DNA from 3 places in the Zhenhengia sp. genome. Region 3 is predicted to be linked to each of the others. Evidence: predicted binding sites of a transcription regulator. Region 3 holds the regulator's gene; each other region holds the start of a gene.

Region 1 (4,286 bases), 140 kb from region 3:
TATCTTAATTTCTTTATAAAATGTCTTTAACCTTATTTATCTTAATTGTATTTAGCATTTCTCATTATAGCATAATTTGCCCATAAAAAAATAAGGAATACGAATACTCCTTATTGTTATATAGCCTCCTCTTGTAAGATATTAAGCATAATACCTAAAATAACTTTATCATTAATCCCCTTCACCCTATCCATATGCTTTTGTATACCTTCAATAACAGGGAGAATATCCTGTTTGTCAGCATTCGATATTGTCTTAATATCTTCTAATATATGTTGAATATCTACTTCTTTAATTTTATTCTCACTAATCCAAATATAAAGTTCATAAATATTAGTAAGTAGTAAACAACGCGCTTTTTCTAATTTTTCTACTGTCTCATCTACTACAATTTGATTATTTAACCTTAATTGTTCTTCAATAAGAGAGGCTATAATGAGAAGATTTTTAATACGATGTTTACACTCCCTACCTTGTGCTACTTCATATACTGCTTTAAACATTTCAGCAATCGTTTCTTTATACATTTTCTTTAGCTGTTTATTATGGTCATCTATTCTAAATGGGAAAACGAATTTATTAAGTAAACTCGCAATAAGTGCCCCCAATGCTACAAAGATAATGCGATTGATAGTAAATACTTGTGTATTCCCCATTAATGCTACTGCCCCAATAGCTGATACCGTTACACAAATAGTACTATAACGATACGCTGCTAAATAACTACCAATATAACCTGCTAACATTAAAATCATTGTACGTATAGTGAGATCTTGGAATACCCCAAATAAAAGAGTAACAATAATGCCCCCTACTACTGTAGCAAATAAACGATCTTTTACCTTTTGCTTTGACAATTCATAGATTGGTACAATAAGTGAAAGGACAGTAAACATGATCCATCTGCCTTCTGATAAATTGAAGAAGTCCGTTATAAAACCTGCTAACGTAATCCCTATAGCTAGGCGCATAGCATATGAAAATTTAATAGAATTCCTATTAATAGCACCATTTAAAATGATACTTTTTTTATATTCATTAGGAATATCTTCAAGCTTTTTAACACTATTATAGTGTTCTTCTTTTAAAGTCTCTAAAGCCTTAAAATTATTCTCTAAAAATCCTAAATGATTAAGAATCTCTAAAGAAGTAGTATCCTTAAGTTGCTTATCTTCATATTTATTAAATAGCTGCTGCAATACTTGCTTTAGCTGCTTAACATATGCAGTATCATTAAGGCAATCTTTAAGTTTATCAAGGTATTTCATTAGGTCATCAATAACTTCCTGCTGCACACCTGTATAGCTCATCTTATCTAATAAATAAGATATCTTTTGTAAGGAAACAGATAAATTAAGCTTAATCATTCCCTCTTCTGTAAGATAAAAATCATTTTCTCTTTTATCATAAAGTAATCTTCTAAATTCATGAAGGGTCCGATTAATCTCTTTATCTATACATTCATAACCCTTATCCTCTTTAATACTAATAGCTTTTTGAGTAAGGCTTGTACATGCTCTTTCCAATAGCTTATTCCCTGTTTTTGTAAGCTTCCCTTTATTCGTTAAAAGCTGCATGCCCATAATGGTTACCGCTCCAACTATTAAAGCTAATAACCTCATAGGAAGTTTTTCAGCTGGAACAGGTGATGCTAGGATAAATAAATATTGAAGAATAAAAGGTAAATACATTGGTTTCTTCAAATTATATAAAAGAGAGTGTCCTAATATAAAAATTGCCATAAAGTTAACAGGTATTGCAATCCACATATTAGTGCTAGCAAGTGTTGCTGTACATCCAATAAATAAATTTAACCCTATTAATTTCATAGTATTTTTCCACGGTGCAATAGTTAAATCTCTTTCCAAAAACATTAATAGGGCTGTAATAGAAGTTACACCAATTAATGCATTTTCAGCTCCGAAAATGGTTTTAAACAAAGTAATAAAACCAACGATACATACAAATACAATAGTCTTTGATAAAATAATTTTTTTGTTCAATAGTCCCTCTGCCTCCCTTTTATGTCACTTTCATTTTCTCTCTTTAATATACTTGCTACACATTACCTTTTAGTTGACTTCCTTTTATTTTAACATAGAATTATGAAAATCCTGTAATGAGTTATAGAATCGCTCCTATAATTGTTAAATTATTATTCTTTCATTTTTCTAACTATCTCCTCTGATATATTCTAGTTCCTCTATCTATCCTATCCTTTTCATAGTAGCCTGCTACACCAGTTAGAATAAGTAGACATCCCATTATAATCAGTATACCCTTTATGATCTCTTTCACTAAAACCCCTCTTTTCTCCTAAACGACTGTTTATCTAACCCCAATAAGTACTATGACTTTTCTTTTTTAATGTATGAGAGTTCTTTCTTTTTAATGTTAGCTCTACTACCTTACATATTAAATTTCATCATAAGCATAAATATTATATTTATACTAATTATATTTTATATCCATTTTTCTAAAATTTACTTTACTTATGAAAATCAACAATTATAAAATATACACAATTAATAATTTATTTTTATTATATTTTTGTTATATTTTTACATAAACTAACTATTTTTTATAAATTTTATTTCGTTAAACATTTGACAATGCTTTACCAAAGTGTTATTATTTGATTATGTTAAAAAATAAACAATAAAAAACTTCGACATCACGACTCAGCTAGTTATCTATAAAAAATTTTAATATTTTATAAGGGGGCTATTATAATGGCTGAAGAGAAGAAAGTTAAAACTGCTGCACCTGTAATCGATGCACAAGCTATGGTGAACGAATTAGTAGAAAAAGCTGATAAAGCACTTGAGGAATATATGAAACTCACTCAAGAGCAAGTTGATGCCATTACACAAGCAATGGCACTTGCTGGTTTATCTGCTCAAATGAAACTGGCTCAAATGGCTGTAGAAGAAACTGGGCGCGGTGTCTTTGAGGATAAAGTTACAAAAAATATTTTTGCTACAGAATATATCTACCATAGTATTAAACATGATAAAACTGTAGGTATTATTGAAGATAATGATGATGAAGGCTATACAGAAATTGCTGAACCAGTTGGCATCGTATGTGGTGTTACACCTACAACGAACCCTACTTCAACAGCAATGTTCAAAGCAATCATCTGTGCTAAAACACGTAATCCTATCATCTTTGGATTCCATCCATCTGCACAAAATTGCTCTCGTGAAGCAGCTAAAATCGTAAGAGATGCTGCTATTGCTGCTGGTGCTCCTGAAAACTGTGTACAATGGATTGACCACCCATCAATCGAAGCAACTACAGCACTTATGAATCATCCAAAAGTAGCTATGATTCTTGCTACAGGTGGTTCTGCTATGGTTCGTTCAGCTTACTCAGCTGGTAAACCAGCACTTGGTGTTGGCCCTGGTAACGTACCTGCTTTCATTGAGAAAACAGCTAACCTTGAACAATCTCTTACAGATCTTATGCTTTCAAAAGCATTTGATAATGGTATGATCTGTGCTTCTGAACAAGCTGCTATCATCGAAGCGCCTATTTATGATAAAGCAGTAGCTTTCATGAAAAAATTTGGATGCTACTTTGCAACTAAAGAAGAAATTAAAAAACTTGAACCAATTGTAATCAATCCTGAAAAACAAATGGTTAACCCAGATATCGTAGGTAAATACCCTTATGAAATTGCAGCACTTGCTGGCATTACTATTCCAAAAGAAACAAAAGTGCTTTGCTGTGAAATTGACGGCGTGGGTGAAGCTTATCCTCTTTCAAGAGAAAAACTTTCTCCAGTACTTGCTGTTGTAAAAGCGAAAGATGTAGAAGATGGTATCTCCAAAGCTGAAGCAATGGTTGAACTTGGTGGACTTGGCCATACAGCTGTTATCCATTCAACAAATGAAAAACTTGTTGAAGAATATGGTGAAAGACTTAAAGCTTGTCGTATCATTGTAAACTCTCCTTCTGCTTTCGGTGGTATCGGTGATGTATACAACTCTATGATGCCTTCATTAACACTTGGTTGTGGTTCATACGGACGTAATTCTACTTCATCTAACGTAACAGCTATGAACTTAATTAATAAGAAAAGGGTGGCAAAAAGACGCGTGAATATGCAATGGTTTAAAATTCCAGAAAAAATCTATTTTGAAGCAGGTTCTGTACAATATCTAGCAAAGATGCCTAACATCTCTCGTGCACTCATTGTTGCTGACCCAATGATGGTAAAACTAGGCTATGTAGATCGTGTGCTTTACCAACTCAATAAAAACCAAAATAAACTTGCTATT
Region 2 (4,286 bases), on a different contig from region 3:
AACGGCACAAGTCAATGCGCCTTATAAGCCTGTGGAAGGTTTAGATTACAAGATTATTGGCCAACTTTTTAATACCTACTGGATCCTTGAATATAACGATCAAGTGATGATTATGGATCAACATTCAGCCCATGAGCGTGTCATGTATGAGCAGTATATGAAAGACTTTACTACAAGTCATGTATCTACTCAAATACTCCTTGTACCAGAAACTATGAATCTTCCTAAGGGAGAGCTACTCTTTATAGAACAAAACCTAGAATTACTTAATAAGCTAGGTTTTGGTATTGAGCTTTTTGGGGAAGAATCTATTATGATTCGTGAAGTGCCATATCTTTTCAATCAACCTATGAGTCTAGCAGCTTTTAAAGATATGCTAGATAGTATTGATCTTAAAAAGGTAACCAATCTCTACGAAATGAAAGAGGCTCATATTATTCAGCTTGCTTGTAAGAGTGCCATTAAAGCTTATGACCAGTTAACCTTTTCTGAATGCAAGGCATTAATTGAGTCTCTTTTGACCCTTGATAGCCCTTATACATGTCCTCATGGCAGGCCTACCCTTGTTAAGCTCAGCAAGACAGATATTGAAAAAATCTTTAAACGTATACAGTAAGGTGAAATAATGAAAAAAAAACTTATTTTAATTGCAGGACCTACTGCATCAGGCAAAACGAAGTCTAGTGTACTACTCGCCCAACAAATAGGCGGTGAAATTATTTCCTGTGACTCTATGCAGGTTTACAGACGTATGGATATTGGTACAGCTAAAGTGCGTCCTGAAGAAATGGAAGGCATTCCACATTATATGATTGATGTATTAGAACCTACTGAGGGTTGTAATATTTCATGGTTTAAAGAGCAAGTTACACGTCATATTGAAGAGATTTCAAACCGTGGTAAAGTACCTATTCTGGTAGGAGGTACAGGTTTTTACTTAAATGCTATCTTATTTGATACACAGTTTGAGGAAACGGATACAGACCTTTCTTATCGTCAGTCTCTTGAAAAAGAAGTGCGTACAAATGGAGCTGATTCACTTCATAAACGTCTTCAAGAAGTAGATCCTGTATCAGCTGAAGCTATTCATGCCAATAATGTAAAACGTGTTATTCGCGCTTTAGAATATTTTCATCAAACAGGTGTCCCTATTTCAAAGCATAATGAGAAAGAACGCAAAAAAAGAGAAGCTCTAACTTCTCCTTATGACTACACCTTCTTTGCACTAGATATGGACCGTGAAGTTCTTTATGATCGTATTAATAGGCGTATTGATAGGATGATGGATGAAGGGCTACTAGAAGAAGTGAAAGTACTTTATGATGAAGGATTTTCAGAAGATTTAACAAGTATTAAAGCTATTGGTTATAAGGAGTTCTATCCTTACTTTAGAAGAGAACTTACCCTTGATGCCTGTATTGATAAACTTAAACAAAATACACGCCATTATGCTAAAAGACAGCTTACATGGCTTAGACATCAAGCGAAACCTATCTTTATCCCTGTAGATCAATATGATTTTGATGCACAAAAAATAGTAGATGTTATGAAGTCTAAAATACAAAGCTAAGTCAAAAAACTATATAAAATTTGGAAATAGATGTATAATAAAGAAGTATTCAGTTTATACTATCCGTAATGGAACTAGAAAATTTAGGCAATATATAGACAAGTTTAGTATTATCCTATACAATTAATCTATTAAATCCTTAGGAGGGGTATATTATATGAGTAAAGCAATTAATCTTCAAGATTTACTTTTAAATCAGTTAAGAAGAGACCGTGTGTCTGTTACAGTATTCTTAACAAACGGTTTCCAAATTAAAGGTACAGTTAGAGGGTTTGATAATTTCGTTGTACTTTTAGAAAGTGAAGGCAAACAACATATGATCTATAAACACGCTATTTCAACTGTTTGTCCATCAAAAACTATTAACCTGAATATTGCATCAGCAACAGAGTAATAGTCAAATATTGATATGCAAGGGATTTAACGAAATATAAAACCCTCGTCATATGTATAGCACTAAAATAATGACAACACATGTTTTTCTCTAAATTTATGAGAATCATGTGTTGTTTTTCTTTACCTTGATTTCTATTATGCTCCAATTTACGTATTAAAAAAATAAATTTAATAACATTAATTAACAAAAATTAAAATTTATACAAAAAAGGGTTGCATAAAAGCTTAACATAAGTTATACTTCACTTGGATAAAAAAATAACAATATAATATGAGGTGAAACATGAAACTGACTAGAAAATTAGCTAGCTTAGTAATGACAACAATTTTAGGTGCCACTGTTATGGTGGGGTGTAGTAATACAAACAGTGAACAAGCACCTGTACAAACTTCTAGTGTAAGTGGAACATTTGAAGGAGAAGCAGATGGGAAACATGGTGCAATTAAAGTAAGTGTCCTATTAGAAAATGGACAAATTGCAGACATTGAAATCCTTGAAACTAAGGAAAATGTTGTACTTTCTGAACCAGTTTATACAAAAGTAAAACAAACAATGATTAATAACAATAATGTTAATGTAGATGCCATAAGTGGTGCAACAGAGACAAGTAATGGATACATAGCAGCTGTACAAAATGCTTTAGCTAAAGCAGGCGTAGAGATGAATGGCGATAAAATTCCAGTAGAAGCAATGACTGAAGCTGAAACAGAGCAAACTTATGACGTAGTTGTAGTAGGTGCTGGTGGTGCTGGTTTTAGTGCTGCACTTGAAGCCAAAAATGCTGGTGCAGAAGTTGTCATTTTAGAAAAAATGCCAACGATTGGTGGAAATACACTTATTTCAGGTGCTGAAATGAATGCTGCAAATACTTGGGTTCAAGAAAAAGTTGGCCTTGAAGATAGTGTAGAATTATTCTTTGAAGATACAATGAAAGGTGGCGACTATAAAGCTAACCCTGAACTAGTTAAATATTTAACTGAAAATGCAACTGAAAGTGCAGAGTGGTTACACGATTATGTAGGTGTAAACTTTATTGAAGATAAATTATTCCAATTTGGTGGACATACAGTAAAAAGAGCTTTAATACCTAATGATCACACAGGTGAAGATATGATCACTAAGTACAAAATGAAAGCTGATGAACTTGGTATCCCTGTAAAAACAGAAACAGAAGCAACAGAGTTAATCGTTGAAGATGGTAAAGTAGTAGGTGTAAAAGCTAAAAATACTGCAGGTCAAGATTTAACTTTTAAAGCGAATAAAGGTGTTATTCTTGCAACAGGTGGATTCGGTGCAAACATTGAAATGCGTGAAAAATATAATGCTGAATATGGTGCAGAATACCTAACAACAGATGCAGCTGGTACTACAGGTGATGGTATCGTTATGGCAGAAGCTATTGGTGCTCAATTAGTAGATATGGAATATATCCAAACTTACCCAGTATGTAACCCTGAAACAGGTGTTATTTCACTTCTTGCAGATTCACGTTTTGATGGAGCTATCTTAGTTAATCAAGAAGGTAATCGTTTCGTAGAAGAGTTAGAACGTCGTGATGTAATCTCAAGAGCAATTTTAGCTCAACCAGGCGGCTATGCTTACCAAGTATGGACACAACACATTGGTGAAATTGGTGGAACTTTAGAAGCACATCAAGAAGAATTTGAAATGCTTGAAAAACAAGGTTTAATTCATAAAGCAGAAACAATTGAAGAAGCAGCAGAATTCTTTAATGTACCAGTTGATGCTTTAAAAGCAACAATTGAAAGAGTAAATACTTTTGCAGCAAATGGAAAAGACGAAGACTTTAATCATAGAGCAGGCTTAGTAGCAATGACAGAAGGTCCTTTCTATATTCAAAAAGCTGTACCATCTATTCACCATACAATGGGTGGAATCGTTATTGATGTAGATACACATGTTATTGATGTAAATGGTAATGTAATTCCAGGACTTTATGCAGCAGGTGAAGTCACAGGTGGTATACATGGTTCAAACCGTTTAGGCGGAAATGCGATTGCAGATATTACTGTATTTGGTAGAACTGCAGGTGTAAATGCAGCTACAGCTCAATAATAAATTAATTTAGTAAAAATTAAAAAACAATAAAAGCTAGTGTGTAGCTATTACTCTTAGGGTAGTGGTTATACGCTAGCTTTTTTATAATAAAATATCCTATATTCTCTAGGATAAGCAAGAAGAAAACTATTGTCCCGTGGGTATTTGGTGTCTTGGATCAAAAGAAAATATTAGTAGCTAGGAATTTATTATTAAGCCTTTAGTTTTTGTAGCCTTGCATATATTTTTAATAGAGGTATA
Region 3 (4,286 bases):
TAGCTGCTTTTTGGTTCATAATGTCACGAGAAGCATCGGGGTTCGTATATACTTCTTCAAGGCAAAGCTGTTCATCCAGTTCAGCGAGTTTACCTTCTTCAAGCTCGATTTTTTCTTCTATACTTGTTAAAGTACTTTGGAGTTTCTTAATGCGATTTTGAAGTTCTTTTTGCTTTTGCCAGTCTTCTTTAGAAGAAGTTGGTGTACTTTGTTGAGTACCAGAAGTGCACAATACGGGTATTTCTTTTTTCTTTTCCATATAGTAATCATAGTCACCTAAATATACAGACATATGGTCTTTTTGCATATCAAGTACTTTGGTTGCAGTTTGATTGATGAAGTAGCGGTCATGAGATACGTAAAGAATGGTACCTTCATATTGGTTAAGTGCATTTTCTAGTACTTCTTTTGACATCATATCAAGGTGGTTAGTTGGTTCGTCTAGAATAAGGAAATTTGCTTTTGAAAGCATAATTTTAGCAAGTGCTACACGACCTTTTTCACCGCCACTTAAAGCACTAATAGGTTTAAATACATCTTCTCCTGTGAATAAGAAAGAAGCCAGCATATTACGAATTGCTGTATTTGTAAGGTCAGGAAAAGCATCCTGAATTTCCTGCATAATCGTATAGTTTGGATTAAGTGTAGCGTGTTCCTGATCGTAGTAGCCGATGTGTACATTGCTACCTAGTGTAATGCTACCACCAGAAATGTCACTTTGGGCCATAATCATACGGAAAAGTGTTGTTTTACCTACGCCATTTGGGCCAACAATAGCTACTTTTTCACCACGTTTAATATCAAAAGTAATATTATTAAAGAGAGCGCCATCTTCAAAGGACTTAGTCAGCTCCTTAACTGTTAAAACATCATTTCCACTTGTAATACGTGGTGTCAGTACAAGGTTCATAGGTTTGTCATCAATCATTGGAAGATCCATGACTTCTATTTTTTCTAATAGCTTTTCACGACTTCTAGCGCGCTTGATGGATTTTTCGCGATTAAACTGACGTAGTTTAGCAATAACCGCTTTTTGCTTAGCGATTTCTTGTTGCTGCTTTTCATATTGATTCATAGCAGCCTCATACACTTTTTCGCTTTCTATAACAAAGTGGCTATAGTCGCCGTTATAGACCATAGCATGGCCAAATTCAAGATGAATGACTTTTGTAACAACCCTGTCTAAAAAGTAGCGGTCATGGGAAATAATAAGAACAGAACCTTTATAACTTCTTAAATAGTTTTCCAGCCATTCTGTAGCTACAATATCAAGGTGGTTAGTCGGCTCATCTAGAAGTAAGAGGTCTGGTTCTTCTAGAAGTAGTTTAGCAAGTGCTACACGTGTCTTTTGACCGCCAGATAAGGTTGTGATAGGTTGGGTATAAATTTCTTCTTTAAGGCCCAAACCTTTAAGAACACCACGTACGAGACTTTTATATTCATAACCACGCATATTCTCAAAAGTGCTACGTAATTCATCATAAGTATGTGTAAGAGCAAGAGAATGTGTTTTTGCAATCTCTTCTTCCATTTGATGAAGCTTTTCTTCAAGAGCAATCACTTCATCAAATACATGAAGGAGCTCTTCATAGACGCTACAGCCTGAATTAAAATGCATATTCTGTTCAAGGTAGCCGATACGAATACCTTTTGCAAAGAAAACTTCGCCGTTATCAGGTGCAAGTTCTCCTGTTAAAATACGAAAAAGTGTGGTTTTTCCTGCACCATTATTTCCGACAAGTGCTACTTTTTCATGGTCTTCTATATGAAATGAAATATCTTTTAAGATAGATTGCTCATTAAAAGATTTATATACAGCATGACAATTTGCAATCATAAGCTATCCTCCTCATTAATCTAGATTCATCTTAACAGAAAAACTAGAAAAATAAAAGTGAGTAATAGCCAAGGTTAATTGACAAAAAAAAAACTAAAATGCTATACTAAAAAAGATAGAAAAAGAAGGAGGTAAGTCTGTGACTGAAGAGAGAAAGATTTCTATGGCAGTAATCCGTAGATTGCCAAGATACTATAGGTATTTAGGGGAATTATTAGACAACGGAGTGACTAAAATATCTTCTAGAGAACTTAGCGAGAAAATGAAAGTTACAGCCTCTCAAATTAGACAGGATCTTAACAACTTTGGTGGTTTCGGGCAGCAAGGTTATGGATATAATGTAGAATATTTACACAAAGAGATTGCAAAAATACTAGGACTTGATAAAACACATACAATGATTATTGTTGGTGTAGGTAACTTAGGACAAGCTCTTGCTAACTACCCATCTTTTAGCAAACGTGGCTTTAATCTCATTGGTTTATTTGATATTAATCCAAGGCTTATAGGTATGAGTATGCGAGGCATTGAAGTTATGGATATAGATAAAATGGAAGACTTCGTTAAAACAAATAAAGTAGATATTGCCATTTTAACAATGCCAAAAACAAGAGTTAAAGAGACGGCTGAGAACTTAGCAAAATGGGGTGTGAAAGGGCTTTGGAACTTCTCACCTGTAGATTTATTTTTACCAGAACATGTACATGTTGAAAATGTGCACTTGTCACATTCATTAATGACTTTAGCCTATAAGATTAATGAAGCAGAAGAACTTGATAATGGTAATGATTATAAACCTTTTTAGAGGCCTATATAAATAAAAGGTTCACCTATCTTAGAGAAAACAATTAAGGATGGGTGAATCTTTTTTTACGCAAAAAAACCTAGCTTAAGTCGCCTCCCCCTTATCAATATAGGCGAAACTTAAGCTAGGTTTTTATTGTGTGGCAAGGACACTCAGGTACTGGTTAACATTCAGCTTCAGTATGAAGATATAAGCCAGTGGGCTAAGCGGAAGGACTTACCTTGTTACAGGTGCTTCTAATCAGGGTCTATAGGTGAAAGAGATGCTCATGCATTTATCACTGCAAGTGTCTGAAGTAGAAACTTTGTACATAGGATTTACCGTAGGCATTGCCTTTAAGCTTACTTCTTTGTGAAGTAGAATGTAGCTTAAAATATTGAGTGTATAGGACGTGCCCTGTAAACTATTTGATTGCCACTACCAAATAGTGCAGTTGGCTAAGAAGAAATAAGTAAGCTTTAGAAGGGGGAACTAAAACTTTCAAATAACATCTTAGCGAGTAGAAGATGCTTATACTTATCTAGAATGGTATGAACACCTTTTATAAGTTAGTTATACACTATAAGAAAGAAAAAGACTAGTGTATATTTCAGAAAATTTAATTTTTGGCACACTACCTAAATTGTAGACTAAAATTAAGTGAAAAAAGCCACTAGTATTTTGTAATTTGTCGCTTCCACATTAAGAAAGTGGTTTTCTAGATAGATGATAAAACTAACGATATTTATTAACGATTTCATTCATGGTATCTAGATGTTTTTCCATATCCGATACAAGTTTGAATTGTGTCCTGCAACGATCTAAGTTGTGACCTTCTCTATGCACTTTGAAGTAGGTATCACCTTGTAAGTAGTCTGTTAAGAATCTCATACCACATTCAAGTGTCATTGTCATTGCACCTATAGGAAGCATGTCAATTTCTCTTTCCGTAAGATTGCCACCGCAGCCTTCTAAGAATCCTTTTGTATAACTTTCAAATAAGTTAAGGTCAAAGTTTACTTTTGTTAGGTCTGGCTCATCTTCGGCACCAGTTGTAGCACCAAAGCGGATCGAGTCACCGAAATCATTTACAGATAAACCTGGCATGACAGTATCTAAATCAATGATACAAATAGGTCTATGGGTTGTATTATCAAACATACTGTTATTCAGTTTAGTATCATTATGCGTCACGCGAAGTGGAAGATTCCCATTTGCTAATTGATTAGCCAGTATATGGGTTAAAGGCTCTCTTTCCATTACGAAAGCAATTTCTTTTTGTACATCTTTAGCACGTCCACAAATGTCAGCTTCTACAGCATCTGCGAAAGCTTGAAAACGAACAGGTGTATTGTGGAAGTTAGGAATTGTTTCAGAAAGTGTATCAACTGGATAATCAGCAAGTAGGTTTTGAAAATGTCCAAAGGCATAACCACATTGGTAGAAAAGCTCAGCATCTGCTAGAATTTCGTAACAAGTTGTATCAGTAAGGAAAACATAGCTCCTCCAGTAGTTTCCTAAGCTGTCTTGATAGTAAGATTTACCTTGTTTTGTGGGGATGATATTAAGTGTCTCACGGTTTATATCACCACCTCTAAGCATAATTTTCTCTTTTAGGAAAGAGGTGATACCAATGATGTTTTGCATAAGGGCATCTGGATTTTT

What was found. The regulator Rex, encoded in region 3, represses fermentation and respiration genes when NADH is low (regulators of the CRP and FNR family bind a similar motif). The targets are predictions, from matches to a motif close to ATTGTTAANTANTTAACAAT.
Region 1: the regulator Rex is predicted to act here: its motif matches at 2,641-2,660, upstream of adhE (bifunctional acetaldehyde-CoA/alcohol dehydrogenase).
Region 2: the regulator Rex is predicted to act here: its motif matches at 2,213-2,232, upstream of ACLTBU_RS14790 (flavocytochrome c).

What each region holds. Positions count from the first base shown of each region.
Region 1 covers NZ_JBKVCH010000004.1:161,804-166,089, forward strand. The annotation lists gene ACLTBU_RS06465 (FUSC family protein) at 117-2,003, opposite strand; gene adhE (bifunctional acetaldehyde-CoA/alcohol dehydrogenase) at 2,733-4,286, shown strand, end outside.
Region 2 covers NZ_JBKVCH010000016.1:20,449-24,734, reverse strand. The annotation lists gene mutL (DNA mismatch repair endonuclease MutL) at 1-616, shown strand, start outside; gene miaA (tRNA (adenosine(37)-N6)-dimethylallyltransferase MiaA) at 626-1,570, shown strand; gene hfq (RNA chaperone Hfq) at 1,728-1,964, shown strand; gene ACLTBU_RS14790 (flavocytochrome c) at 2,250-4,043, shown strand.
Region 3 covers NZ_JBKVCH010000004.1:16,856-21,141, reverse strand. The annotation lists gene ACLTBU_RS05780 (ABC-F family ATP-binding cassette domain-containing protein) at 1-1,837, opposite strand, end outside; gene ACLTBU_RS05775 (redox-sensing transcriptional repressor Rex) at 1,977-2,642, shown strand; gene ACLTBU_RS05770 (phosphotransferase enzyme family protein) at 3,357-4,286, opposite strand, start outside.